DNA from 4 places in the Synechococcus sp. M16.1 genome. Region 1 is predicted to be linked to each of the others. Evidence: predicted binding sites of a transcription regulator. Region 1 holds the regulator's gene; each other region holds the start of a gene.

Region 1 (7,284 bases):
TGCTCGGCTACCTAGGCGGCAATCAATCGTTCTGCAACGAGACTGGCGCTGGGATGGGGCAGAAGCGTGCCGGCGACGATGCCAGCGATCACGACCAAACTCATCAGAAGCAGGCAGATCCCGGCGGCGGGCAGAACACCGATGCGGATGAGATCGAGCCTGGCCAAGAGCACGGCTGAGGCCAGGATCAACACGTCGGTGAGCACATTGAGCTTCAGCAGATAAATGCCACCGGTGATCACCACCAGCAGCGTGACCACCAACGTCATCACCCGGCTCGACGCCATCAGCAACGACACCTGGCGCAACAGCAGATCGGGCATGGTGCAGAAGACGACAACCACCTGCGTCTGCAGCAGCACGAGACACCAGAACCAGGCCGCACTCACGCCATAGAGAGACGTGAAGGAGGGCTGAACAATCTGCCAATGGTTGCCGAGCACAACCGCAACGAGAAATAGCACCGTCAACAACGGCGCCCGAACCGGAAGGCTCAGCAGTCGCAGAATTGGCATGGCGTCAAGGTAGCGGCGGCCTTTCGAAGGAGCTGCCAGAGTGATCGCTGCGGTTGACGTGCGATGACAGGCACCCCGGAGTCTTCGCCCCTGGGCACAGCGCAGCGATGGGTGCTGGTGCTGATTGCGGTGGCTCTGGCCATGGGCCTGGTTGTCCTACGCGGTGGCATTCAGAGCGAAAGTCCGATGGAGCAGCTGGCGAGACGATCCCTCGACCCACAAACAGCGTTAACCAACGGACGCCCAACGCTGATCGAGTTCTACGCCGATTGGTGCCAGGTCTGCAGAGAGATGGCACCTTCGATGCTGACTTTGGAGAAGCAATCGCGAGATCGACTCGATGTTGTTCTGGTCAACGTCGACAACCCCCGTTGGCAAGATCTGGTTGATCGCTACGACGTCAACGGCATTCCCCAGTTGAACCTGTTCAACGCTGAGGGGGAAGCCAAGGGGCGATCCCTCGGCTTGCGCAGCGCTGAGGAACTCCAGCTGCTCACCACAGCACTGCTTGAAAATCAGCCGTTGCCGGCCTTGCCTGGCGTCGGCAACATCAGCCAGCTGCTGACGCCCCCCTCCGCGAACAACGCGATGGCAGGGGCCTCGAGCCCAGCCAACGCGGGGCCCCGCAGCCATGGTTGACACGCCTCGCCATGATCACCACAACTCGTCACTCTGACGCTCCCATGGACCGCTTTCGGGTCGATCTGATCGCAGCTACGCCGAACCCGCAGCAATGCGTGTACGCCGCCATGCATCAGGACTACAGCGAAGGATTCGTGGCCGGAGATCGTGCCAACTGGCCTGATGAGCAGCGGGCTGGAGAGATCTGTGTGAAACGCCTGCTGTCGGGAGAGCGCGGCCACTACGGCCCGATGGAGCATGCACAGATCGTGCTGAACGTGGGCTGGTTCCCGCACTCGGTGATGCAGCAGGCCCGCACCCACCGGGTTGGGGTGAGCTTCGATGTGCAGTCGATGCGTTACACCGGTGAACGCATCTGCCGTGCAGCGGATGGAGCCCTGAACCTGGAAGAGGTGTTCTATCTGAGGCCCATCGGCGAGTACAGCGATCGGCAGGGCAAGAAATACGCCTACACCGAAGCACTACGCCAACAGGATCTTGATCTCTGCCGTAGCGCCGCCGAGCGCTACAGGGATCTGCTCAGGGCGGGCTTCGCCGAGGAGCACGCCCGCGGCATCCTTCCCTTCGACTACCGCCAGCATTTTGTGGTGAGCTTCAGCCTGCGGGCGTTCCTGCACTTCATGGACCTGCGGGCCAAGCTCGATGCACAGCTGGAGATCCGCCAGCTCTGTGATCTGATGTGGCCCCACATGGTGGAGTGGGCCCCAGAATTTGCAGCCTGGTATGAGAAGAGCAGGCTGCACCGGGCGCGTTTGGCCCCCTAATCAAAGAGCACTAGACCTTGGCCAGCGTCACCCGTTCCGGTTGGTGCTGGTACTTGCCTTGTCGATCGCTGTAGGTGGTCGAGCATGGATCACCCTCAAAAAACAGCAGCTGACAGATGCCCTCATCGGCATAGATGCGGCAGTCAGCACCAGAACTGTTGCTGAATTCAAGGGTGAGGTGACCCTCCCAGCTCGCTTCTGCCGGGGTGGTGTTCACGATGATTCCAAGGCGGGCATAGGTGCTCTTGCCCAAACAGATCACGGTGATGTTGGGGGGAACCCGCAACTTCTCCAAGGCCACACCGAGGCCATAGGAATGGGCCGGGAGAATGAAATATCGCCCGTCTTCATCCTCATGCAGGGGAGTGGGTTCGAGGTTGGCCGGGTTGAACCGCTTGGGGTTCATCACCGTGCCTGGAACATGCCGGAAGATCAGAAATTCCTGGGGAGAAAGGCGTAGGTCGTAGCCGTAGGAGGAGCAACCAAAACTCAGCACTGGCCGCAGCTTCTGCTCCGGCTCCAGGTGACGGACCAAACCGCTCTGGAATGGCTCGATCATTCCCTGCCCGGCCTGTTCAGTGATCCAGCGATCGCACTTGAGCATCAGAAACCTCGGCGCAACTCCGTGACTTGATCTGCCATCTCCACCACACCGGCGGGGATTGCAGGTCCAGTGATGATCACATCCATCGAGGCGGGCCGCTGCTCAAGGGCTGCAATCACGTCCGCTTCATCCAGGTATCCGAAGGCCACGGCCAGGCCGAGTTCATCCAACACCAGCTGATCGAGATCTCCTTGGATCAGATGCTGGCGGCAAATGGACCAAACCTCAGCAACCGCCTCCGCACCACCGGGATGCCCCGGCGAGGAGAGACAGAGGGGCACTTCCGGCCGTAGCCAGACCAGACCTCCGCAGAGCTGCACCCGGCCGGCCGGTCCCTGCTGCACGCCCCCTTTGAGGAACTGACTGATCAGAACACGACTGCCCAAGCCGGCAGCTCGCATGGCCTGGCTGAGAACACTGGCAAAACTGCCTCGATAGGGCGCCGTATGCACTTGCACCTGTCCTTCGGGAGCCACCAGATGTAGGGGTGGCGGATCAGTGACGGCAGGCAAAGGCCTCAGGCCCGCCCGCTGTAAAGCCTGCTGATCCCGATCCAGGGAATTCTGGAAGGCTTGGGGGTCGGCGAGGCTTGTGGTCATCACGGAAGCATCTGTCCGGGCGACCCCGGCAAGACCTTGAATGTAGCGGCGAGATCACATTCCACAAGGGGATTGACACCACCCATGGTGTTTGGACAGGGCGAGAACCAACCGCCTGCCAGGCTTGACGAACTGCACACCACCAATGAGCCAATCCCCTGAACGCCGCACTGATGGCCGTCGCCCGCAGCAGTTGCGACCGTTCTCGGTGACCTGGAATCCCATGGGGTTTGCCTTGAGCTCCCTTGTGGTTCACACCGGCCGAACCGCTGTTCTCTGCAGCGTTTGCTTAGAGGACAAAGTTCCCCGCTGGCGCAAGGGAGAAGGGCTGGGATGGCTCAGCGCCGAATACCGGTTGCTGCCTGGATCCACCCCACAGCGGCAATCACGGGAGCTGATGAAACTCTCGGGTCGCACCCAGGAAATTCAGCGGCTGATCGGCCGAAGCCTGCGCGCCGTGATCGACATGGAGCGCCTAGGGGAGCGCACCTTGCTGATCGACTGCGACGTGATCCAAGCCGACGCCGGCACCCGGACGGCCTCGATCACCGGGGCATGGCTCGCCCTGGACCAAGCCTGCCGATCACTGGTGGAACAAGGAGTGCTGGAGCGATCTCCCCTGGTCGATCAGGTGGCAGCCGTATCCGTTGGCTTGGTTGATGGCCAAGCCTTGCTGGATCTGGACTACAGCGAAGACAGTCGAGCCGAGGTGGACCTGAACGTTGTGCAGGCCGGCGATGGCCGTCTGCTGGAAATCCAGGGGACTGCGGAGGGAGCGCCCTTTAGTCGCAGCCAACTCAATGAGCTGCTGGATTTAGCGGAGCCGGGATTGACATCCCTGATGCAGGCGCAACGCCAGGTCTTCAACGAGCACAGCAGCGTTACGTAATAACCGCTACATGGCGGCCACCGCCGGCTCCGTAACTTCGCTTCACCAGGGGGTTGTCATGACCAGTAGCCGAGGTTTCAGCCGATACGCCCCGCAGATGGTGGCTCCAGCTCCCAGCGCAGAGCCCGCCAACCGCTCTCTGCTGGAGATCATCCGGGATCTCGATGGCGCCAGCACTGAACTGGTGGACCGCAACAAAACCATCTTTTTCCCTGGAGATCCCGCAGAACGGGTGTATCTAATCCGCCGGGGAGCCGTTCGTCTGTCCCGCGTCTACGAATCGGGAGAAGAAATCACCGTGGCCCTGCTCCGCGAGAACAGCCTCTTCGGGGTGCTGTCACTGCTGACAGGTCAACGGTCCGACCGCTTCTATCACGCTGTGGCCTTCACCCGGGTCGAAATGGTGACGGCACCAGCGACCTCCGTGAAGGCCGCCATCGAAGCAGACACCAGCGTTGGCCTGCGCTTGCTTCAGGGTCTCTCCAGCCGGATTCTGCAGACCGAGACGATGATTGAAACCCTCACCCATCGGGACATGTCATCCCGGCTGGTGAGCTTCCTGTTGGTGCTTTGCAGGGACTTCGGCGTGGCAGATCAGCTGGGCATCACCATCGACCTGCGCCTGTCCCATCAGGCCATCGCTGAAGCAATTGGCTCAACACGCGTCACAATCACGCGTCTGCTGGGAGACTTGCGTCAATCCGGTCTGGTTCAGATTGACCGCAAGAAAATCACGGTTCTGGATCCGATCGCGCTGGCCAAACGCTTCAGCTAGGCCTGCCATCGCCCGACTTGTGCAGCGATGAGCGGCTGGGCACTGATCCTGGTTCTGTTGGTGCTCGGGGGCGTGCTGTCGACCCTGGGCGACCGCTTGGGCAGCCGCGTCGGCAAAGCGCGACTGAGTTTGTTCAGCATGCGCCCACGGCGCACCGCCGTTTTGATCACGGTGTTGACCGGCAGCCTGATCAGCGCACTCTCACTTGGCCTGATGCTTCTGGTGAGCCGGCAGTTGCGGGTGGGCCTGTTTGAACTGGATGCCCTGCAGGAGAAACTCCAAGACAGCCGTCAGCAGCTGGAGGCAGCCGAGCGGGAACGGGACAAGACCCAAACGGAAACCAAACGGATCGCCATTGAGCTCGAGCAATCGCAGCAACGGTCCAACACCCTGCGCCTCGAACTGGCTCCTCTTCAGAAGGAGCTGGCCCAACTCGAAGCCGAACGTGAACGCCTCAGCCAGGACATCGCCTCCCGCGATGCGGACATCGAGCGCACGGAAGCCGAACTCAACAGCGTTCGCAGCCGCATCCGAGCCGGTGAGAAGGAACTCAAAGAACTGGAACGCAATCTGGTCGCCTTGCGGCGTGGATCGGTGGTGATCAGCAGCGGACAGACCTTGGCAAGAGCAACGGTTCGACTCGATGCTCCGGACCAGGCCAAACAGGCTGTCGACAGGCTGTTGCAGGAGGCCAATCTCAAGGCCTACGGGAAAGTGCGACCTGGCGAAGCACCCGAACGCCAGTTGATCCGCGTTCCGCGCAGCGATGTGGAACGCCTGCAAAGCATCATCCGCAAACCGGAGACCTGGGTGATCTCGCTGCGCTCAGCCACCAATGTGCTGCGAGGTGAAACAGCGGTTTACGCCTTCCCAGAGGTGCGTCCGAACCGGCCGGTGACCCAACGCGGAGACGTGCTGGCCACCACCACACTGCAACCTGATGAACGCACTCCAGAGGGCATTCGCACACGGTTGAACCTTCTCCTGGCCTCGGCCTATGCCGAAGTGCAGCGGCGGGGATCCCTGACCGAAGGCCTTCAGTTCGATGGATCAGCCCTCTCCCAACTGGCCCAGACCCTGATGGAAGGACCCAGCCAAAGCGTGGTCTTGGACGTGATTTCCGCAGGGGTCAGCGACAGTGCCGATCCTGTCGTCGTCACCATTCAGGCCTCCCCATGAAACGGGTGGCCGTCATCGATCCAGGCCGCTGCAAATGTGGTCTTGTGCTGGCCGATCTTCAGCTCGGCCTCGTGCGCGAAGGGCATGTGCTGGCCCCGGAGGCCGTCGAACCCTGGTTGGAGCACTGGAATCAAGACCAAGCTCTCGACCGCATCCTGATCGGCGATGGCACGGGAAGCCGAGCCTGGATCCAGCGACTGGAACGGCTGGGCCATCTCACCGTGGTTCCGGAGCAGGGAACAACCCTGAGGGCGAGACAGCGTTACTGGGCACTATGGCCGGCTCGAGGTTGGCGACGGATGCTGCCGGCAGGACTGCGCATTCCACCGGTGGATCTTGATGCTGTTGCAGCTTTGGTGATGCTTGAGGAGCACCTGCAATGCCGCCTGAAATGGCCTGAGCCTGCTCCGACGTTCTCGCTCAGAACCTGGCCCGGACCATGAAGGTGTAATCACCCCCCGGTTCCAGCCTGTAATCAGAACGCACCAGAAAACGCCTCAGGGCATCCTCGATCAGGGCACGTCCCAGGGATGGCTCCACCACCAGTTCACCGCGATCAAAGGCCCAGGAAAACTGCCACTCAAACCCTCCAGCAGAAACTTCACCCTCCACGCACTTGGCTTGAAAACACTGGCGGAGCACCCGCAAATGGGCCGTTGTCGCCGGAAGTGCCGGCATCAGTCGACCGACTCCAGGTCGTAGCGGAACCCGTTGATCCAGGTTCCAGCGCGCTCAAAGCTCTGGCGCTGGAGACGTTGAATCCCATCCAGAACAGCATCGAGAACAGCGCCCACACAGGGTTGCTCCGCCTTGCTGAACGGACCAAGAACATGGGATACCGTTCGGGCGCGGCGTTCGGCAGGGTTCTCAGCCGGCGCACCAATGCCGATCCGCAGCCTGGGGAACGCCTGGGTCCCGAGATGCTGAATGGTGCTGCGCAAACCGTTGTGCCCGCCGGCACTGCCCTGGGCCCGCAACCGCAAACGACCCAGCGGAAGATCCATATCGTCCACCAGCACCAGCAATTGGTGAGGCTCCAGGCCGAACCAATCGAGAGCTGCACGAATGGCACGACCGCTGTCATTCATGTAGGTCTGAGGCATAAGCAAGCGCAGCCGCTGCTCACCAACCCCTGTATCGGCTGCAAGACCATGCAACTTGGCTTGCTGACGAAAACTGAACCCAGAGCGCTCACCCAAAAGCTCGAGGGCCATGAAGCCGATGTTGTGACGGGTGCCGGCGTATTTCGCACCCGGATTTCCCAGACCCACCACCAGCTTGAGATCAGTGGTCATACCGCTGGAACGACTCAGTCGC
Region 2 (7,284 bases), 330 kb from region 1:
GAAGGAACACCACGATCAGAGCGAACACCATCACCTGGGCCATGCTCGTGGTGGCGAAGAAATTCACGGCACCGGCCAGGGGAGCTGGCATGTCAGGCCAGATCGTCAGCAGACGTCCAGCACCGATCAAGTCGGTGAGCAGGCCAATGGCAAAGGACGCGAGCACGGTGCCCAAGAGGTTTCCGACGCCACCGAGCACCACCACCATGAAGCAGCCCACGATGTAGGAGCCGCCCACGTTGGGGCCCACCGAACCCAGCAGGGAAACAGCAACCCCCGCCACACCGGCCAAACCGGAGCCGATGCCAAAGGTGAGCACATCAACGGTATCGGTGGGGATGCCAAGGCAATCACTCATCGAACGGTTCTGAGTCACAGCACGAATGCGCATTCCCCACACGCTTTTGTTGAGGAACCACGTCACCCCAACCACCGCAACGATGGTGATCACGATGATCACCAGGCGCGGCACAGGAAAGGTGATGTCCATGAATTCGATCCCGCCGCGCATCCATTTGGGTGCCGTCACATCCACATTGCGGGAGGTGGCCCTGGCGATGCGGCTGATTTGTGAGGCCAGGCCACCGGCCAGCAGCACACCGCCCAGGGCTGAAACAGCCCAACTCCCCGCACGCACCAAACGAGCCCGAGGCCCCGAAAGAAGCGAGGAGGGAAGCAGCAGCGGCAGGCCAAAGCCCAGCACCAGCGCAAGGATCAGGCCGGCGGCGTGGGCCAGGGCAACACTCCGCACGAACTGCTGAAGAATCAAGCTGACGCCCCAGGTCGCGAGCAGGGTCTCCAGCGGGTTGCCGTAGAGCCGGCGAATCACGGTGCGTTCCAGCAGGATGCCGACCACACCGCTGACGATGAAAGCCAGGGGAAGCGCCACCAGCACGTAGGCGTTGTAAACCGGCTGCAGCGCAGGCAGCTTGAAGATCAGCTGCACCACGTAGGTGGTGTAGGCCCCAAGCATGATCAGCTCACCATGGGCGAGGTTGATCACACCCATGAGGCCGAAGACAATGGCCAGTCCGAGGGCGGCCATCAGCAGCACCGAGCCGATGGCAACACCGTTGAACAGGCTTTCGAGAAGCAGTTGCACGGACGTGTGAAACGAAGCGTTCAATGAAACGACGAAAGGAGGAGCCCGTCACCGGGCTCCTCCCTGAAGAGCAATCAGGCTGTGATCAGAAGATCAGAGCTTGTACTTCTCACCCTTGGCGGCGTCGGTCCAGTCGCAAGCGAAGCCCTTGGAGCTGGGCTCGAACTGGTTCCAGGCCTGAGGAGCCACGGGGCCATCGGTGGATTCGAGGATCTCGAACTGGCCGTCAGCAGTGATCTGGCCGATGCGCACGGTCTGGGAGAGGTGGTGGTTGGGCATCACCTTCACAGGTCCCTGAGGAGCGTCAAACTCGATGCCGACCAGGGCCTCACGCACCTTGTCGTCGTCGAAGCTGTTGGCCTTCTCGACAGCCTTCTTCCACAGGTAGACCATGTTGTAGGCCGACTCCTGAGGGTCAGCGACCTGGCGGTCGGCGCCGTACTTGGCCTTGAAGTCAGCAGCGAACTTTTTGGATGCCGGGGTGTCGATCGACATCATGTAGTTCCAAGCGCCGTAGTGGCCCTCAAGGAACTCAGAACCGATGGTGCTGATCTCCTCTTCCGCGATGGAGTAGCTCATCACGTAGTAGCCGTTATCGGGGGTGATGCCGGCGTCCTGGATCTGCTTGAAGAAGGCGACGTTCTGGTCACCATTCAGGGTGTTGATGATCACACCACCGTCAGGCAGGGCCTTCTTGATCTTGGCGATGATCGGAGCAACCTCGGTGTTGCCCAGGGGCAGGTAGTCCTCACCGACCACTTCGCCACCCAGGGACTTGAGCTGTTCCTTGGTGATGGTGTTGGAGGTGCGGGGGAAGACGTAGTCCGAACCCACGAGGAAGAAGGGCTTGCCAGCGGCAGGCGACTTCTCATACATGAACTTGGTGGCAGGCTCCGACTGCTGGTTCGGAGTGGCACCGGTGTAGAAGATGTTGTTGGAACACTCCTGACCCTCGTACTGAATCGGGTAGTAGAGGAAAGCGTTCTTCGACTCGTACACAGGCAGCATCGCCTTGCGGCTGGCGGAGGTCCAGCCACCGAAGACCACGGGCACCTGGTCCTGGTCGATCAGCTTCTTGGACTTCTCAGCGAAGGTGGGCCAATCGGAGGCACCGTCCTCGACGATGTACTCGATCTTGTACTTCTTGCCATCAACTTCAACGCCACCGGCGGCGTTGATCTCATCGATCGCCATTTTCTCGGTGTCCACCAGGGTGGACTCGGAGATGGCCATGGTGCCGGTCAGCGAGTGCAGGATGCCGACGGTGACGCTGTCGTCGTAGTCAACGTTGGCAGCCTTGTCACCGCCACCGCATGCGGTTACGGCAAAACCCAGCGATGCCGCGGCCATGCCGGCGAACAGACGCTTAGAGAGAGAAGAGCTCATGGTGTTCCAAAACAGGAATGTGCCTGACGGCAGCTGATGGAAGGTACGGATCAGCGCGTCCTGGTTTTGGTATCAAGAAGAACTAAATAGCGAGCCCAACAGCAGCGGATCAACGATTCGGTAGCTGTTGCAACAGGAACCCCACCACCTGCTCCAGGCCTTCGCCGCTGTGGAGATTGGTGAAACACCAGGGGCGGTCTCCCCGCATCCGCCGGGTGTCCTGTTCCATCACTGAAAGATCGGCACCAACCTGGGGAGCCAGATCAATCTTGTTGATCACCAGTAGGTCAGAGCGGGTGATGCCAGGCCCTCCTTTACGGGGGATCTTGTCGCCGGCCGCCACATCAATCACGTAGATGCAGAGATCCACCAGTTCCGGACTAAAGCTCGCCGCCAGGTTGTCGCCGCCGCTCTCAACCAGAACAAGATCGAGATTCGGAAACTGCGTCTCCAGCTCCGCCACGGCAGCTCGGTTGATCGAGCAGTCTTCGCGGATCGCTGTGTGAGGGCAACCACCGGTCTCCACGCCACGGATCCGCTCTGGATCCAGGGCACCCGCACGGGTGAGGAACTGGGCATCCTCCTGGGTGTAGATGTCGTTGGTGACCACCGCGAGCTGGAGCTCGTCGCGCAAGCGGCGACAGAGGGCCTCCACCAGTGCGGTCTTGCCGGATCCCACAGGGCCCGCCACCCCCAGGCGCAGTTTGCTGCTCATCAGCTTCGAAACAGGCGTGAATACAGCTCAGCATGGGCAAGCTGCGCCATGCCCGCACCCACACCGCTGCTCCAGAGCTGCTGGGGATCGGCCGCCTGGAGCTGCTGCGCTTGGGAGGCAATCAGCAGCAGCAGCCGCTGTTGCAGCACCTGCGCTCGGGAGGGACCCAACGGCAGCAGCCGCACCGAGGCACTGAGCTGATTGGCAACCCAGCCGTAGAGGTACCCCTCCACCATGTCTCCCCCTGAAACCGACAGGCGCACAGCGGCCCAGGCCCAGGCCGCTGGCCAGCTCAGGGCCACAGGTTCAGGCAGGTCATGCCCCATGTCCGACATCAACTGCAGCAGCGACATCCCCATCTGACGCTGCTGGGCTCGCAGCTCTGCGGCCTCGCGGGTGGCCAACAGCCAACCATCCAGATCGATCAGGCGCGCCTTGGCCGCAGCATCGGCCTGGGTGGACCACCCCATCAAAGCCTCCGCCAGAGGCCTTAATGCCGCAGCCTCCAGCCGCACCGCGCCCCGTTGCAGTTCAGCCTCCAACCAAGCCTGGATGGCCTGCTCATCGGCGATGGAACCGGCCTGAATCAACACCTCCAGGCCCTCTGAATAGCTGAAGGCGCCCACGGGCAGGGCCGGACTGACCAGTTGCAACAACGCAAGCGAAGTCATCCGTGCTGATGACCTCCGTAGGCGCCGCCTTCAGGGGCAAACGGCTGCAGACAACGGCTCACCGTCAAGCCACGGCCTTCCAGCATCGTGGCGAGAACGGAATCCTCCGGCAGCAACAGCTCCTGCTCATGCAGCTCCAGGGCGACATGACGATTGCCCAGGTGATAAGCCGCCTGCAACAGCTCAAGAGGATGCGACCCCTGCACCCGCAGCAATGCTTCCGGCGCTGCCGTCACCTCCACAACAGTCGAACGAGACTGATCCCCCAGCAGATCACCGGGCTGCAGCGATCCCACACGGGGCAACTGCAGGAGCACTGGACGCCCGCAGGACGTGGTGCGACGGCCCCGCAGCACCGTGCGCTCTTCGGCCGTTAACGGCAACTGCAAGGTGGCCGTGGCACTGCTGTTCTGCAGGCGCTGCTCCAGCACGACCACCGCATCCGTCACCAGCAGCTCCTCTCCAGTTGCACAACGAAAGCGTGCCGATCAATCAGCAGCGCTTTGGTGTGCATTGCTACAGAGTTGAAGCCGGTGGCGGCGGAGCGTGAGGCCATGCAACGTCTTGATCCCTGGCACGGCCGCTGCGACCTGCAGTTTCATGCCACCAACGGCAGCACCAAACACCAGGGGGGCTGCACGGCTCCGTTCAAGCTGCTTCGCAGTGAACGCGGCGATGACGGACGCTGCGAGCTGCCGGTGCTGCACACCGCCGGAGGCCTGGTGGGCGGCGATCAACTCAGCCTGGACTTCAAGCTTGAGGCCAACAGCCGCGGCCTGATCACCAGCGTGGCGGCGCAGAAGGTTTACGGGTCGATCGGCCGCAGCCGCCTGCAACCCGAAGGCTGCTTTGCCCATCAACAGGTGCACTGCTCACTGGCCAGCGGCAGTGACTTCGAATGGCTGCCGCAGGAACTGGTGCTGTACGCCGATGCCCTGTTCGAACAGCAGCTGACGGTGACCCTGCCCCAGGACGCCTCCTTTCTCAGCGCAGAGATTGTGCGCTTGGGCCGAACCGCCGCCGGCGAAACCCTGCAGCAGGGACGGTGGCGCTCGAGCCTCACCATTCAGCGCCTCGCAGGCAACAGCTCAAGCTGGGAGCTGGCGGATCGGGTGGAGCTCGGCGGCGCCAGCCTGGACAGCCCGCATGGGTTGGGAGGCGCGCCAGTGTTCGGAACACTGGTGTGGGCCGCACCGATGGCCATGGGTGCCGAAACAACAGCAACACTGCTGGAGGGAGCGCGGGCCGACCGCGAAGGCCTCACGGGCACAATGCGCTGCGGCGCCCTGAATCAGGGCCTGATCGCTCGCTATTCCGGCGAGTCGAGCCGTGATGCCCGCTTCTGGTTCAGCCGGATCTGGGAGCGAACGCGAACGATCCGGAGGCTGACACGGCCTCGCATCCCCAGGGTCTGGCCCCTGCAGGAACAGCCTCTGCGCCGACAAACGTCCACCGTGAACGCTTTCGAGACTGCAGCGGAGACACACTGAAGAAGACCGAGCTTCGCCATGCATCTCAGTCCCCAGGAAAAGGACAAGCTCCTAATCGTGACCGCGGCACTGCTGGCCGAGCGGCGCTTGAACCGTGGCCTGAAGCTCAACCACCCCGAAGCGGTGGCTTGGCTCAGTTTTCTGGTGCTGGAAGGTGCCCGTGACGGCAAGAGCGTGGCGGAGCTGATGCAGGAAGGCACCACCTGGCTGCGTCAGGACCAGGTGATGGAGGGCGTTCCCGAGCTCGTCCATGAGGTGCAGATCGAGGCCGTCTTCCCCGACGGCACCAAGCTCGTCACCCTGCACGACCCAATTCGCTGAGGCAGAACCCATGGCACCTCTCATTCCAGGCGAACTGCTCCCCGAACCGGGTGAACTGGAACTGAATGCAGGCCGACCCGTCACCACGCTGAGCGTCTCCAACAGCGGCGACCGGCCGGTGCAGGTGGGCTCCCATTTCCATTTCGCCGAAGCCAATGCCGCCCTGCAGTTCGACCGGACCGCAGCCCGCGGTCAACGGCTCGACATCCCCGCCGGCACCGCCATCCGCTTCGAGCCCGGCGACAACCGCGACGTGAACCTGATTCCCTTCGCCGGTGCACGACGCGTCATCGGCTTCAACGGCCAGATCAACGGACCCCTCGACGCCTGACCCATGCCCTACCGCATCTCCCGCCAGGCCTACGCCGAGACCTACGGACCCACCACCGGCGACAGGGTTCGCCTGGCCGACACCGATCTGATCCTGGAAGTCGAGAAGGACTACACCATCTACGGCGATGAGGTGAAGTTCGGCGGCGGCAAGGTAATCCGCGACGGCATGGGCCAATCCCAGACCCCGCGAGCCGAGGGCGCCGTCGACACCGTGATCACCAATGCCCTGATCCTCGATTGGTGGGGCATCGTCAAAGCCGATGTCGGCCTCAAGGACGGCCGCATCGTGGGCATCGGCAAAGCCGGCAACCCCGACACCCAGGAAGGGGTGACGATCGTGGTGGGCCCAGGCACCGAAGCCATCGCTGGGGAGGGCCACATCCTCACGGCCGGTGGCATCGACACCCACATTCACTTCATCTGCCCCCAGCAGATCGAAACGGCCCTGGCCAGCGGCGTCACCACCCTGATGGGCGGCGGCACCGGACCGGCCACTGGCACCAACGCCACCACCTGCACCCCCGGAGCCTTCCACATCGGGCGGATGCTCCAGGCCGCCGAAGGCCTGCCGGTGAACCTGGGCTTCTTCGGCAAAGGCAACGCCAGCACGCCGGAAGCCCTAGAAGAACAGGTTCGCGCCGGTGCCTGCGGCCTGAAGCTGCACGAAGACTGGGGCACCACGCCCGCCACCATCGATGCCTGCCTGTCGGTGGCCGATCGGATGGATGTGCAGGTGTGCATCCACACCGACACCTTGAACGAAGCCGGCTTCGTGGAAGACACGATCGCCGCCATCAAGGGACGCACGATTCACACCTTCCACACCGAAGGCGCCGGCGGTGGCCATGCCCCGGACATCATCAAGATCTGCGGTGAGGCCAACGTGCTGCCAAGCAGCACCAACCCCACCCGGCCCTACACCCGCAACACGCTCGAGGAGCACCTCGACATGCTGATGGTGTGCCACCACCTCGATCCGAAAATCCCCGAGGACGTGGCCTTCGCCGAATCGCGGATCCGGCGCGAAACGATCGCCGCCGAAGACATCCTTCACGACCTGGGCGCCTTCTCGATCATCGCCAGCGACTCCCAGGCCATGGGCCGCGTGGGCGAAGTGATCACCCGCACCTTCCAGACCGCCCACAAGATGAAGGTGCAGCGCGGTGCATTGCCGGAAGACTCCGCTCGCAACGACAACCACCGGCTGAAGCGCTACATCGCCAAGGTGACGATCAACCCGGCTTTGGCCCACGGCATCAGCAGCGA
Region 3 (7,284 bases), 320 kb from region 1:
ATCGCCCAGTACTGCGGTTTGATGCCGAAGCGATCCCGCACCAGGTAAAGGCAGTCTTCGGCCCGATCAAACAAGGCGAAGGCGAACTCACCGCGCAACAGAGGCAGGGTCGCCTCTAAGCCCTGGCGTTGGTACAGCCGCAGCAGGATCTCGGAATCGCTCTTGCTGCTGAAGCGCACCCCCTGGGCGGTGAGGTCAGCCCTGATTCGCTGGAAGTCGTAGAACTCACCGTTGTGGGCCATCAACACCTCACCGTCATCGGTGAGGAAGGGCTGCCGGGCCCGTGACTCATTCAAGTCAATGATCGAAAGGCGGGCATGGCAGAAGCCGACGCCGGCCTGATCGAGCACCTCAACGCCGAAACCATCAGGCCCGCGATGGGCCTGAATCGCCGCCATGTTGACCAGCAGCTGGCGATCCGCCGTTTGTTGACGGTCTGCGTTGAAAACCCCTCCGATTCCACACATCAGCCCGCCTCAGATCACATCCATCACGCGTTCGGCCCGATCCACCATGCAGGTGAGCAGGGCCATGCGCAGGAACACGGCTCCCCTGGCCTGGCTGAAATACCAGTTATGGGGCGTGTCATCCAGGCAGGTGCTGAGTTCCGCTCCCCGCGCCAAGGGATGGAGCACGATCGCTTCCGGTTTGAACGGCATGTCGCGGGTGAGGCGGAATCCTCCGCCGTGCACTTCATAGGAGTCGCCGACCCAGGCAATGGCATTGATGTAAACGACATCCAAGTCGGGCACTTCAGCCTGAAGATCCGTGCTGGAGCGCACCTTCATCCCACAAGCTTCAAGCTCCTCCAACTGTCCTGGGTCGAACAGCGGCTGATCCGGCTCCAACCCGGGGGCGTGAATCACCACCACCTCGTCCACGGTCTGCGGGAATTTGGCCAGGATCCTCAACAGGGAGCGAACCGTTCGCATCCGCGAAGGGATTCCGACGATCCCAATGCGAATCCGATCAGAGGGTGCCACTTCAGCTTCAGCAAGCTTGGGGCGCCACTTGAAGATCGTGTACAGATCGGCCATCGCCTGGGTGGGATGCTCATCGATCCCATTTCCAGCGTTGATGATCGGAATCCGCAGGGTTGACGTCATCGCGTAGACGGCACCGGGATCGCTATCCCGAAGCACCACACAATCGCCGTAGTTGTTGAACATATGGGCGACATCTTCAAGAGATTCGCCCTTGGCGATCCCTGTGGTGGCCCTATCGGTGATGTTGATGGAGGTACCACCGAGTCGGTGCCAGGCACTGTCAAAGGACAGCCGCGTGCGCGTGCTTGGTTCGTAAAACGCGTTGATCAGAATCTTGCCGGTGAGTGGCGTGTTGTGACGGCAATAGCGATCTGGATTGCTCTCAAACTTCGCCGCCAGGCGAAACACCTGCAACAAAACCTCGGGGCGAAACGGTTGGATCGACACCACGTGCTGATCCACCAAATCCTTCAAAGGTTCAACATCTTCAGCAATGGCAGCCAGCAGCTCCTGGGGTTGGTTCTGCCCGTAGACATCGGGCCCCATCGGCTCAAACCGAATCTGAACCGAAGACGCGTCCACAACTGCTGTTTTGGCCTGTGCCATAGCGGGATCGGGTCAACACTCTGTTTGCCAAACCGAGTGCTAGAGCCAGGAACTACATCTTTCACCGGTAACAACAACCACACTGCTGCGTCCACGAAGAAGCAGCTTCTTAAGCAAAGATCCGGAAAAAACGTTCAGTGCGTTACCCATCCGTGCAGGCCTCACCACACACGACCGTTCCGCCACTCCACCCACCAGATCAGCAGCAGCACGAGCACCGACAGCACCAGGGCGAACTGACTGGCCACCAGCAAAAACTGAAAGCCAGAGAGACCAACAAGGCCAGCCATCAAAGGAAGCATTTGGATCATCCCTCCTCCTGCAACAAGGTGAAGTCGAAGCGTTCCGGCCAGAACTGACTGCCCATCAGCATCACAATCGCCGACACGGCCGCCGAAAACACAGCAGCGCAGTAAGGCGCGATCAGCCCATAGGCGAGCAGGCCCACAACGCTGCCGGCAAGCATGGCCGCAATGGCAGCCGTGCGGTTGGCTGTACGCCAGTACAAACCGCAGGCCACAGGCCAAACCGTGGAGGCCACCAGGGCACCGGTGAAGAACAGCACCGACGCCAGCGAATCCAGCCGCGGCCAGGACAGCGCCAGGGTGATGACGGCCAATCCCACCACCATCAACCGCGCCGCCTGCTTGAGCTGCAGGTCGCTGGCCTGGGGCCTCAACAGGCGGAAGTACACATCCTCCGCCAACAGATCGGCGGTGGATGCCAGCAGGGAATCGAGGGTGGAGGTGAGCGAGGCAAACACCACCACAAACACCAAGGCTGCGCCACCCGCCCCGAGCAGATCGGCTGCCATCACAGGGAACACCATGTTCACCTGCTCGAGAGGCAACTCACGGGCCAGGGCCACCAGTCCGATGGAGCCCGTCACCATCGGCACGCTCATCCAGGCGATCCCCCCCAACACGAAGGAGGTCATCACCACCGAGCGCCGGCTGGCGAACACCCGGGACCACCAGATGTTGTTGTGAAACACCTCGCCCATCGAAAAGAGAGCGGAATTCCAGGCGATCAACAAGCCCGCCGGCAGCAGCAGATCAAGCCGATCGGGATGCCGGGCCAGCAAGGAGGCATGCACCTCAGGCATCGGGAATTGACGGAAGGCAAGCACCGCCACCACCGCCAGCAACACCATGATCAATAGCGACTGAATGAAATCGGTGCCGATCACAGCCCGCATTCCGCCGAACAGGGTGTAGACGGTGGCAACACCAATCACCACCACCATTCCCACGTGGTAATCGAAGCCTGAAAGGGCCTGCAGCAGCAGGCCAGCACCCATCGCCTGGGTCATCAGAAAGCCCAGGGTGTAGATCGCGGTGATCAACATGAACACCCACCAGGCCAGACGCCCGTAGCGCAGGCGAATGAAGTCGCCGCTGGTGCGCCCGTTGGGCATCAACTGCTTGATCCGCGAGGCCAGGGGGGCGAACAGAATCAAGCCAAGCCCTGCCAGGGCATAGCTGAACATGCCCCAAAGGCCGGTTTTGTAGCCGAATTCAGGGGCGAGCAGGGTGGTGTTGCCGGTGACCCAGGAGGCCATCAACGTGGCCGTACTCAGGGCCAGCCCGATGTTGCGCCCCGCCAGCATGTAGTCGTCGGCATTGCCTTGACCGCGCCGGCCCCAGGCAATCCCCAGCGCCACCCAGAGAACAGAGAACAGCACCACCAACGCCCAGGCGATCCCGGGCTGAAGGAAGGGAACCGAGTCAGCGGACATCCGTCGACCCCCTGCGATTCCAGTACAGGTGTCCGCGCAGAATCATCACCACCGTCGCCGCAGTCACAACGGCACCAAGGGCAAAGATCAGACGCGCCCAGAGCAATTCATCCAAGGCGAAGGGCGTTTGAACTCCAGAAACAGGTAAGCAAAAGAGGCTTCCCAGCTCCGGCTGTCGCCTTCGATTTAGGTGCCTTCGGATACCCAAACATCAGGCGATCAGTGCTCGGTCGCCTGAAATTGCGGAATGTGTAGCAACCACCACCCGAAGTGGAGTGGGGCGACGCCTTGGATAAACCTCGATTGTGCGATCAGGATGTTCACCGACTACAAACCGACAGTCGGCTTCGACGAATATTTCTGCGGTGAAACGGCCACACCACGCGCCGATCTGGCCCCACTACTCGCATCACTGGGGCAGATGGGATTGCCCGAGCTCAACCGCAGCCATGCTTCGGCCAGTCAGCTGCTGCGTCGCCTCGGCGCCACCTTCCGTCTCAACGATTCCGGCCTCAAAGGCAGCGAACGAATTCTCCCCTTCGATCCCTTGCCTCGGCTGATCGGCCGCAGCGACTGGATCACCCTGGAGCGGGGACTGCTGCAACGCCTGGAAGCCATCGACTGCTTCCTCGCTGACATCTATGGCCCCCAGCAGATCCTCAACGACGGTGTGATCCCACGGGAAGACGTGGAAAGTTCCTCCGGTTGGCGACCTCAGATGCAGGGCATCAGCCTGCCCCTCAACCGCTGGTGCCACATCTCCGGGCTTGACCTGATCCGCGACGGCAAGGGCACCTGGCGGGTGTTGGAGGACAACCTGCGCTGTCCTTCTGGGGTGGCCTACTTCCTCGAGAACCGTCGGGTGATGAAGCGATTGTTCTCTGGCCTGTTCGAAGGCCGTGCCGTTCAACCGATCGACGACTATCCCTCCCATCTGCTGCGCACCCTTCAGGACCTGGCGCCCTGGAGTGACACCCCCCGCGTGGCGATCTTGACGCCCGGGGTGTTCAACAGCGCCTATTTCGAACACAGCTACCTGGCCCAAGAAATGGGCATTCACCTGGTGGAGGGGCGCGATCTGGTGTGCGAAGGCGGCCGGGTGTGGATGCGCAGCACCAATGGCCTGGAACCCGTGGATGTGATCTACCGACGCATCGACGATGATTTTCTTGATCCCACCGTGTTCCGCAAGGACTCGATGCTGGGGGTGCCGGGCCTGATCGACGTGCTGCGGCAAGGACGGGTCGCCATCGCCAACGCCCCTGGCACCGGCATCGCCGACGACAAGCTGATCTATGCCCACGTGCCGGCGATGATCCGCTACTACCTCGATGAGGAGCCGATCATCGAGAACGTTCCCACCTACCTCTGTGCCCGGCCAGACGATCAGCGCTATGTGCTCGAACACCTCGAGCAACTGGTGGTGAAGTCGGTGGCGGAAGCCGGCGGCTACGGAATGCTGATCGGCCCCCAGGCCAGCCGATCGGAGCTAGCGGACTTCGACACGAAGATCCGTGCGAATCCCCGCAACTTCATTGCGCAGCCCACGCTGCAACTCTCCACCGTGCCATCCCTCAGTGACGGTGAGCTCTACCCCTGCCATGTGGATCTGCGCCCCTATGTGCTGCGCGGCGCAAGCAGCTGGGTGAGTCCAGGTGGGCTGACGCGCGTGGCCCTCAAGCGGGGCTCACTGGTGGTGAATTCGTCCCAGGGCGGCGGCTGCAAGGACACCTGGATCGTCGACGACCAACCGATGGCAGCACCGCAAGCCCAGGAGGCTGTGCCGTGCTGAGTCGCGTTGCCGATTCGCTCTACTGGATCAACCGCTATCTGGAACGGGCCGAAAACATCTCGCGCTTTCTGGAAGTGAGTGAAGCGATGGCATTGGACTGTCCTCCGGGCAGCGCCGAACCGTGGCTGCCGCTGGTGGAGGTGACGGGAGATCGCCACCGCTTCGATACGGCCTACCCCGGTGCCACGCCCAAACAGGTGGTGCGCTTCCTGCTGCTGGACCGCAGCAATCCCAACAGCATCGTGAGTTGCATTGCGATGGCCCGGGAAAACGCACGGCAGATCAGGGATGTGATCACCACGGAGATGTGGGAGCAGATCAATGATCTGCACTGGAGCCTGCAGGACGACGAAGACATCTGGCGGGAACCGGTGCAGGAGCAACTGCGGATCATCCGCCGCGGCTGCCAGCTCGTGTACGGGATCACCGACACCACTTTGAGCCGTGATCTGAGTTGGCTGTTTAGTCAGCTGGGACGTCTGATCGAACGAGCCGATAAAACCTCCCGCATCCTCGACGTCAAATACTTCCTGCTGCTGCCCTCCCCTGAGGAGGTGGGCGGCGTGCTGGATGAACTGCAATGGATCACCCTGCTGCGCACAGCGGGGGCTTATCAGATGTACCGGCAGAGCATGCAGCACGCGATCAGCCCTGCCTCCGTGGCCCGCTTTTTGCTGCTGGACCCCATCTTTCCTCGCTCGGTGCGGTACTGCCTGCAGGGCATCAGCGACACGTTGCAACAGATTCAGCAGCAGCCAAACCAAGACACCCCGGATGACCTCGACTGTTTGCGCGGACAGCTCCTGGCCCGCTGGAGCTATGTGCGGATCGACAACCTGATCGAAGCCGGTCTGCATGAAGCCATTGACCAGCTTCAGCAGGACCTCAACCAACTCCACAACCTGATCCAGACCCGCTACTTCACTAGCGCCGACCTCCGTTCCATCCCCACCGATCCTGCATGCGTGCTCTCATCGTTCACCGCCTGACGTATCGGTATGAGGCCCCCGTTTTCCTCGGGGAACATCGCCTGTGTTTGAGGCCTCGGGGGCAGGGGTTTCAGACCCTGCTGGAGCATCAACTCAGCGTGCTGCCGGAACCGGAGCAACGTCGGGAACTGGTGGCCGCCAGCGGCGACGAAATCCAACGGCTGCGTTTTCTCGGCAGCACTGATGAATTGGTCTTTGAGGCCCGCAGCCTGGTGGAGACCCGGCCAGCACCCCCGCTGGAAAGCTGCTTCAACGGATTGGAACCACCCCTGCCCTACCCACGGGGCCAGCTCAACAGCGACCTTCAGGGGGCCCTGGAGGGCTGGTTGCCCAACGGCCAGCACGAACCCGCGGCCATCGACCTCACCCAGGAAGCCCTGATGGGCAGCAACCAGCAAACCCTGGCTTTTCTGAAGCAACTGATTGAGCTGATTCAGGAGCGGGTGAAATACACCCAACGCCATGTGGGCCCCGCCTGGCCGGCGGGTCGAACTCTGCGCGAACGTATCGGCTCTTGCCGTGATCTGGCCATGCTGATGGTGGCCTGCTGCCGTGTGGTGGGTCTCCCCGCCCGATTTGTGAGCGGCTATCAACTGCAGCAACCTCCCCCGAAGGATTACGACCTGCATGCCTGGGCAGAGGTTTACCTGCCGGGAGCGGGCTGGCGCGGCTTTGACCCCAGTGCCGGGATGGAAGTCAACGAGCGCTACGTGGTGCTGGCCACCTCCTCCAAGCCGGAACTCACCGCAGCTGTGAGCGGCAGCTTCAGCGGCCCCCCGGGAACAAACAGTGAATTGACCTGGCAGATTCAGATCAGCGAAGAAGCCTCCGCAACGGAAACCCCTTCACGCAACCTGGTTCAGGCCGCCTGAAGCAACGGTTCCACCCCGTGCAACTGGGGCTTCGGCGCCGAGCTGTGGGTGGCTGCCATCAAAGCCGGAATTTCGGCGCTGTTGTAAACGCGAAATTCATGCACCAGAGAAGCGCCTTCTTCACGAACCGCCTGGTTCAGAACGACGGAACCATCGGGATCGGAGATCGAACGATGGAAGGTGCCAGGAGGGATGCGAAGGATGTCGCCACCACTCTCGAGCCGAACAATGTGAAACGGCTGCTCCCAGGCCAGGTTCACCAAGAAGAAGGTTCTGCCGCCACTGGCCGCCAGCAGATTGT
Region 4 (7,284 bases), 530 kb from region 1:
ACTTAGCCGTGGGGCTGGTCGCTTTCTATGGATTACGTCCTGCTGAGCTGATGGTGCTGTCCTTTGAGGACGGCAAGCTCAAGGTCGGCAACACCAAGCGAAACAGCAGAACAGCGGCAACACCCAAGAAGCCCCGCACTGCTCGTGCTCTCAACCTGAAAGAGCTACCTGGAGAAGGTGAGCGCCTGATGCAGCTGTGGCACAGCGGGCTGGTGAAGCTCCCGACCAGCATCCGCAACGCCAAAAACTTCAAGGACGGCGGGGCGGCCTTTGGGCAATACCTCGATCGCCATCCTTTCTGGAATGAAGTGCTGAAAGAAGAAATTAAAGGTTTGAAGCCATATAGCCTCCGCCATGGCTTCGCTTGGCGCAGTGCTCTCTACACACCCATCGCCATCCGGACGGCCGCAAGGCTGATGGGCCATGACGTTCGCACTCATATGAAGCACTACGGCCAGTGGATCGACGACCAGGATATGGAGAAGGAAGTGGACGCCGCCAACATGGCTGTGGCGGCGACGCTCAGCAAGCGTCAGCAGCAGATGCAGCAACAGCAGTAGTCACTTCATTTCATCTATGAATTCAGACAAGCAACTGAAAATTGCCATCAAAAAGATGTTTGCCAGAACACACTGAGACGATCAGGTGTATCCGCAGAGCGACAAATAATTATCACTAAATTATTAAGTAACGGATGGAACATTGTTTTATCCGATTCCTTGGGCTGAGATCTAAGCGTTTGCATCCCCCACCCCCCCTAATGGAACTCAATTTCCTCGGCAACAAGTACACCACGTGCAACGAGCCAAAGGAGAAAACTGTTGTTCAGCTCAAGTACATGGGCAAGGCTTACCAGGCATCAATGAGCAATGCCTCTCGCGCTGTGACTGCTCTCACATACCGCGGGGTCAGCTACTCCCACTAAGTCGAGTGGATGGGGCGGATGCTTCCGCCCTTAATGGCTTCAACGCACAGGCGGGGGGGCAGCGCCTCCGGCAGTTTTTTCTCTTGGCAACAAAAAGTCGAGGTTGGTATCGATTCACTCTGAATCGATTGGCGTCACTGGCGTATTTGAGGTGCGTCCCGTTCTGGAGGGCTCCGGCCGGGACGCGGACCCAAGTCAGCGGCAACTGCTGGGTCCGTTTGTCATGACGAAAATGATTGGTCCTCAGCGCACAGGCGGGGGGCAGCGCCTCCAGCCCGTCTTCTGCATCGCCTGCCAAGCCTCAATGGCGTTGTTCCTACAGCAAGTGACCACATGGTTGATTTGATCTGAGTTCAGGATTGGAGCACTCAGTTGAACGATCGGATCGGATCCCTAGCGTTGATCAGAGATGGAGGACTTAGAGAGGCGATGACATGAGCCAAAAATCAAGGCTCGCCAGGCAGGTGACGCTTGACGAAGCGTGGTCGTCTTCAGAACACAGTGAAATTTGCTGTCTGATATATGCCACCCAAAACGGCTGGAAGCTCCCAATCCTTTTTGAAGAAATGGGTGTGCCTTATGACTGGGCACTGGTGAACTTTGAGAAGAGTGAACAGCGCAGTGAAGGTTTTCTTTCCATCAACCCAAATGGTCGGATTCCGGCACTGATTGATCGTGCGCGCGGAGTAACAGTCGCCGAGTCGGCAGCCATCTTGGAGTACAGCGCGGCTCGCTTCGTCAGCCCTTTGCTGCCCCCTGCCGATGAGGACCTGCAGCTGCACTTGCAGACGAAGCAATGGCTCCATTGGCAGGTCAGCGCCCTCGGACCTTCGATGGGGCAGGCCATGTACTTTCAGCGAATCGCCAAGGTTCGCGGCCAAAACGATCCCTTCGCGATTGGTCGCTTCATTGCCGAAGCGGAGCGCTGTTTGCGCATGCTCGACGACCAGCTCGCGTCATCGAGCGGCCCGTTTGTGCTCGGTCAGCGTTGCACACTCGTGGATGTCGCCTGTTTCCCTTACTGCGCTAGTGCTTATTGGGCAAATGTCGATATCTCGGCGATGTGCCATCTGCTCGCCTGGATCGAGATGCTCCACCAGCGTCCGTCCTTTAGTACCGGTCTCACCGTGCCTTTCTCTCGGCCTGCTTTCTTTGGCCCTCCGTATGCAACACCGGAGGAAATCGAGGTAGAGATTGCGCGTAACGCCGGTCAGTTCGCTGTGATTTCTAAATCTCCCAGTTGAGCTGCCAGGCGTTAAAGAGGCTTCCTTAGGAACACGCTGTCGGGGCGCCACTGGCAGATGCACTGCAGCTTCTCCCTCAGCCCCTCTATGTCAACCAAACGCTGTCCCGTGTGCTGCTGCACATGGACATGCTCATGCAGGTAGCCGTCGTTGATAAGTCTATAGAGCTGAGATCTGGACTTGTATCCGAGGCGTCGTGCAGCCTCACTACTTAGGCAAAACACTGGCAACCTGAAGGCTCTTCAGGCAGCACTCGGCATCCCATCGGTCAGCAAATTCCAAGCACAGCCCACTCGACACACAGACAACAAAGCGTTTGTCGCCAAGCTGATGCACCATCGGCGGCGGCCGAGAAATCATGCTGAATTCTTGGATCATCTCTCTTCTGCTTTTCCTGATGGTCCGTTAATTCCTTGTCCTTAAATGCATCAAGTGCCACATATTGCAGACAACTGGCAGCCTCTGCGTCAATGCTTTCTTCGGGGATATTGGCCATTGCTGTTTTTGCAGGGGCATTCCCCTCGCTTCAACTTCATCCACATGGCCTTCTCAAGTGCGGTGAGCTTGGGGGAGGCTTCATTCAGCACTTCCAGCGCGCGAGCCCTTGCATCACGGATATGCCTGGTTGTCCTATCGAGTTCGTCGAATGCCAAAACCAGTAGCCAGGGGCATCACAAAGCTAAAACCCTTGAGGTTCAAAATTGCATCAAGTGGCACATACTGATCAAAACTGGCGGAAGCTTGATGAGATGTGTTATCGAAAACTTATGGACACTGAATTACTCAAACAATCCTGGGAGAAGTTGACCCAACGTGGCTACACGCTGAATAGCCCTGCCCCTGAAGTGGTGAACATCATCACGCCGACGGGTTATTCGACTCAGATTCGATTGAAACGACTGCCCAGTTATGCCCGCTACGTGCGGTGAATTTCCACCAGCTTTTGAGCTGACGGCTTGGAATGGTGTGGGGAAGAGTCCTTACGGTCCTCGATTCCCCGGTTAATAGGGAGGAGGCCAAGTGGTCCTCGACTCCCAAGTGCAGACCCCCTCGGGCTGCAAGTTCAAGATGCGCCTGCCACTTGAGCGGTCTACTTAAGCCCTCTGTTTTCTTCAGGCTGCCCCGCCGACTCACCAAACAAAGGCTTCAAGCCACACCAACGCCACTAGTGATGCTCCTGCAATCGCCATCGGTGCCCACTGGTCACGAAGAACGCGAGTCATCGCCACAAAGCAGCTGACCCAATAAATCGCAACCAAACCAGATAGCAATCAGCACTCGGCTCTGCAGCCCCTTCCATCGGTCGGGCTGACTTCCAACAGCCTTACCGAATCAATGATGTGAGGCCACAGAACCGCGAGGAGAACGACGTTCTCCCCGAGCGATGCGGTATCCGCTGAAAACAAGTTCGTCCCTATACAAGGCTTTAGCGCGAATGCACCAACTCTTTTCAGAGATCTGAAGAGCGCAGAAAGCTACCCCTGGCAATCGCTCGTGCCAAGGGAGCTATTTCTGCCAGTTACCAGGTCGCTCTCCCGGTACTGCCTGGACAGTGTCACGTGATACGCGTCTGCTGCCTGGGCACCAAATATGGGGGCTAACGCCGGGGTTTGCAGCGACTTTTTGGACAGGTTTTAGTTTCCAGAAAATCTTCCGTGAACGTCTGTTCAGTGGTATCTCGGACTACCGACGAGACGCCTACCAGCCCGTGCCCAAAAGCCATCAGACGTCGATCATGCAACTTGCCGTTCCAGCTTGAGGAGATGTCGGCGCCCGGCTGCCGCAGCCAGCTTTTCCTCTTCTATTTCCGCCCGCAGAAACCGTTTTCTCTGGGCTGACTCGAAACCACTCAGATCTGTCTGTTTTTTGGAATGTGGTTTGGGCTTCGGTTTGTCCAAACCCATCAGCAGTGGGTGGATTCCTCTTCGGCTCATTGAACTGGCTTGATATGTGGTTCTCGCGTAGTGGCCTGCCTGACCCAGCCGCGTCGAATAAAGATCTCGATATTGGACAAGGATTGCGGTGTAGGCGACGACATTTGCACTCAAACGTCGATCACGGTTGGCTTCACCTGATCCAACGCTACGGGCTAGACATCACGACAGAGGGAGGAGAGGTGAATGCACGAAGCGGAGCTTCAACCAAAAACTCGCTGTGTATCCGCCCGAACGACAAAGGGGTTGACGCCTCCCCTATAAATGATCTGTAGCAACCGCTACCAACAACGTTCACCTCGCTTCTGCGAGGCGCAGATCACCAGGCCAAGGAACGGGGACCTGGATTTCTGAGGAACCTCAAATGACCCTGACCTATCGCGGCCAGAAGTACGACCAGCAGAAAGTGGCTGGCGCTTCCGCTAAGCCTGCTCTGACCTACCGCGGCGTTTCTTACGCCAAGTGATCAAGGCTTGATCAGACCACAAGCCCCTGCCTTCGGCGGGGGTTTCTTTTTGCCTACAAGTCAGCGCCGACATCGCAGAAGGAGATGGGCTGGGCTCCTGAGGCTGGTTGAGGGCAGGATGGATGTATGGGCAAGAAATCCAAAAAAAAGAACACGGGGAACTCGCTCGTTCTCTGGCATAAGACATTCCTCAAACGGATCAGGCAGCGGTTTGGTCTGAGCAAGTACCAAATGCTCTGGCTCACCTTTGGCAAAGGTCTTGTGATTGGTTATGTCCTGGCCTTCCTGCTTCACAGCTGATCAGCAATGGAGCTTCTTGGGTTTCTGCTGGCAGTCCTTGCGATTGCTTTTGTCTTCGCAAAGCTGATCTTCAGCCGTAAGGCTGAGAAGACTCCGAAGCGCGACGCCGAGTGGGAGGCCTATATGGAAGGCCTGAGGGACGATGCCCGCGCCAGAGGAGTGACTTTTCCTGAGGACGCTGCGAAGGCTCCAGCGTTGACGCCTCAAACGTCGATGCTTGCTGCGAAGTCACCGAAAGCTTCTGAACCGCCCTTAGTCGAAACGACTGAGTTCGGTACGGACTGGTACGTCGAGCAATGCAATGCAGGTAAGACCTCCGGCGAGATCCTCGGAATGATGTTTCCTCAGACTCTTGTCGATGGGAAGCAGACCTGGGAGGTTCTCAAGGACTCTCCGGAGAGCAAGCACGATCTTGATCTGATGCTGGCCTGTTGCAAGGCCGAGATGGAGTCGTCTCAGATCAACCTTTGGTTCCCTGCTCCTGCCTATTTCAAGCGGGTGGCAATCATCCTGCGCAAGCAGAAGGATTACGCACGCGAGATCGGAATCATTGAGCTGTATTGGCAGCTGTGTGATCGGGTTTATGAAACCAAGAGAAAGGATGGAGCTCGGGCGCAGCTGATGGCACAGCACTCGGGACTGAAAGCTGGTTTTCAAAAGCGCTACGACAAGGCCAAGCTCATGCTGGAGAAGCAGAGGGCGAAGGCTCAAGAGTGATTACTGAGCAATCGATGTACCAATCGAACGCTTGCATCAGCTCCTAAACCAACGCCACAGGCGAGACATCAGACCCTTGGGATTTCGCTGATTCTCGCGATCCTGCCAATCCTCGTAAGCAGGCAGATCAATCTCTTCAGGCAGTGGCGCCCAGCTACCTATCCACACGTTGACCTTCTCCGGATTGAGGTTGCAGGGCAACGTCTCCAGCCAGTCGATGTAGTCGCGATTCATGATCCGTGGCTAGTTGTGGAGATGAGACGAGATAGCCGAGGGAACGGCGGTCTTGGCTCGGGGGATCTGCTCGACGGCTGACTAGATCCCCCTGCGTGGAAATGGTTTGTGGCCCCGTTCTCAACCGAGGCCCGTAGTGGCGGAAAGCTCAAAAACCAACCACGGGAGGAGTTATGGAGATGGCTGAGCTCAAGAAACTGACTAAGGACAAGCGACAAGCCGTCCACCAACAACTGTCACAGTGCCAGTTGGGTAGAGATAGTGAATGTGTGAGGAAAAACGCCTCACGGGGTGGAAACAAGGTCACACTCCCGAGAGACGTTTTTGAGCCCCTGCCTTTGGCGGGGGTTTCTTTTTGCCTCGCGTTATCCACATACCAAGTGGCCCTACCTGCAGCTTCGAGCCTCGAAACGCCTCAAAAGCACTACTGCTAGTGCTTCAAGGCATAAAAAAACCCGCTGTGACGCGCACATCGGGCCAGGTGATGGGGGAACTGACAATATGGCCCAGCCATTAGCCACTGCCTAGCCCCACACTTGGTGTCTTAAGAGTCGGTACAGGACTTCACCGCACTATGTCCGGAATATGGATTTGTTGGCACTACTGAGTCCAACGAGGCTAGTTTTGTCCAGTCCGGTCGGGTGATGGGGATCAACCGAAAGGGTTAGCGACCTCGGAGAAACCTCCGGGGTTTCTTTTTGGGTAATGGCCACAAACCAAAGATCTAGCTAAGGGTTGAAATTCAACCATCCCGATTTAGATGACCTCTGGATATCCCGAAATAACGGAGCAAGATCCCTTGGTGCCCATGCAGTCTGTGGGTCACCGGGAACGACTCGCAAAGTTCGTTGGCGAATTGTGGGCACAACGCCGACACGTTGTTGAGACTCGGCGCCGTATCGATAAGAGATTTGCGGATGAGAACGACTGGTTTGTCCGCAAAGACACTGAACTCGTGGACTGAACTCCTGTCTGGCTGTGGCAAAGCCCAGACCATTAGAGCTATGACCTCAATAGAGACACGTCCCCACGAGAGGGTGGTGGGCTTGGCTCAGGTGATCTGCTCTATAGAGCTGCAGCGGATCACCCTGTCTGCGATTCCGTAGTAAGTAACGCGATTTAGCTGAAGTCAGTGCGGTTACGACGGAATTGCACCGCAACTGGCAGAGCTGGCGGTGCAGCGGAGCTTCAATCGCTCGGGGCTCCGCTTGCCTGGAATTGGATGAGGGCACTGAGCTGGATCCAGCCAGAAAAGTGCTGTGTATCCATATGAACGACAGGGGGGATGACGACCCTGTATAAAAGATCTGTAGCAACCGCTACACAACGTTCACCCCTTTTGAAGGGGCGCAGACACTCCAAGCCACGGAACGGGGACTTGGAATTTTCTGAGGAACTAACCATGACTGCTCTTCTCTACAGAGGTCACTCCTACGAGGCTCCAGCAGCCTCGCCCAAAGCTTG

What was found. Region 1 encodes NtcA, which controls nitrogen genes in cyanobacteria. Its sites were predicted from a motif close to GTANCNNNNGNTAC; they were not measured.
Region 2: a site for NtcA is predicted at 2,558-2,571, ahead of urtA (urea ABC transporter substrate-binding protein). Genes of this name have one in related genera too.
Region 3: a site for NtcA is predicted at 3,521-3,534, ahead of SynM161_RS11650 (circularly permuted type 2 ATP-grasp protein). Genes of this name have one in related genera too.
Region 4: a site for NtcA is predicted at 4,375-4,388, ahead of SynM161_RS04380 (DUF4278 domain-containing protein). Genes of this name have one in related genera too.

Annotation. Positions count from the first base shown of each region.
Region 1 is NZ_CP047954.1:250,907-258,190, reverse strand. It holds gene SynM161_RS11970 (hypothetical protein) at 12-515, opposite strand; gene SynM161_RS01310 (thioredoxin domain-containing protein) at 579-1,154, shown strand; gene thyX (FAD-dependent thymidylate synthase) at 1,199-1,921, shown strand; gene dcd (dCTP deaminase) at 1,932-2,525, opposite strand; gene SynM161_RS01295 (cob(I)yrinic acid a,c-diamide adenosyltransferase) at 2,525-3,124, opposite strand; gene rph (ribonuclease PH) at 3,270-4,013, shown strand; gene ntcA (global nitrogen regulator NtcA) at 4,072-4,788, shown strand; gene SynM161_RS01280 (DUF3084 domain-containing protein) at 4,816-5,967, shown strand; gene SynM161_RS01275 (resolvase) at 5,964-6,410, shown strand; gene SynM161_RS01270 (DUF3146 family protein) at 6,388-6,645, opposite strand; gene pth (aminoacyl-tRNA hydrolase) at 6,645-7,262, opposite strand; gene SynM161_RS01260 (TatA/E family twin arginine-targeting protein translocase) at 7,277-7,284, opposite strand, start outside.
Region 2 is NZ_CP047954.1:2,034,062-2,041,345, forward strand. It holds gene SynM161_RS11565 (branched-chain amino acid ABC transporter permease) at 1-1,102, opposite strand, end outside; gene urtA (urea ABC transporter substrate-binding protein) at 1,196-2,488, opposite strand; gene ureG (urease accessory protein UreG) at 2,598-3,203, opposite strand; gene SynM161_RS11580 (urease accessory protein UreF) at 3,203-3,874, opposite strand; gene ureE (urease accessory protein UreE) at 3,871-4,323, opposite strand; gene SynM161_RS11590 (urease accessory protein UreD) at 4,429-5,364, shown strand; gene SynM161_RS11595 (urease subunit gamma) at 5,383-5,685, shown strand; gene SynM161_RS11600 (urease subunit beta) at 5,696-6,016, shown strand; gene ureC (urease subunit alpha) at 6,020-7,284, shown strand, end outside.
Region 3 is NZ_CP047954.1:2,046,901-2,054,184, forward strand. It holds gene asnB (asparagine synthase (glutamine-hydrolyzing)) at 1-467, opposite strand, end outside; gene SynM161_RS11640 (aspartate carbamoyltransferase) at 477-1,592, opposite strand; gene SynM161_RS12185 (hypothetical protein) at 1,754-1,882, opposite strand; gene SynM161_RS11645 (sodium:solute symporter family protein) at 1,900-3,330, opposite strand; gene SynM161_RS11650 (circularly permuted type 2 ATP-grasp protein) at 3,647-5,122, shown strand; gene SynM161_RS11655 (alpha-E domain-containing protein) at 5,116-6,111, shown strand; gene SynM161_RS11660 (transglutaminase family protein) at 6,084-6,983, shown strand; gene SynM161_RS11665 (redox protein) at 6,971-7,284, opposite strand, start outside.
Region 4 is NZ_CP047954.1:784,854-792,137, reverse strand. It holds gene SynM161_RS04410 (hypothetical protein) at 1-560, shown strand, start outside; gene SynM161_RS12205 (DUF4278 domain-containing protein) at 695-925, shown strand; gene SynM161_RS04395 (glutathione S-transferase family protein) at 1,360-2,169, shown strand; gene SynM161_RS04390 (hypothetical protein) at 2,438-2,665, opposite strand; gene SynM161_RS04385 (hypothetical protein) at 2,937-3,098, shown strand; gene SynM161_RS04380 (DUF4278 domain-containing protein) at 4,468-4,569, shown strand; gene SynM161_RS04375 (hypothetical protein) at 4,876-5,586, shown strand; gene SynM161_RS04370 (hypothetical protein) at 5,623-5,820, opposite strand; gene SynM161_RS04365 (DUF4278 domain-containing protein) at 7,223-7,284, shown strand, end outside.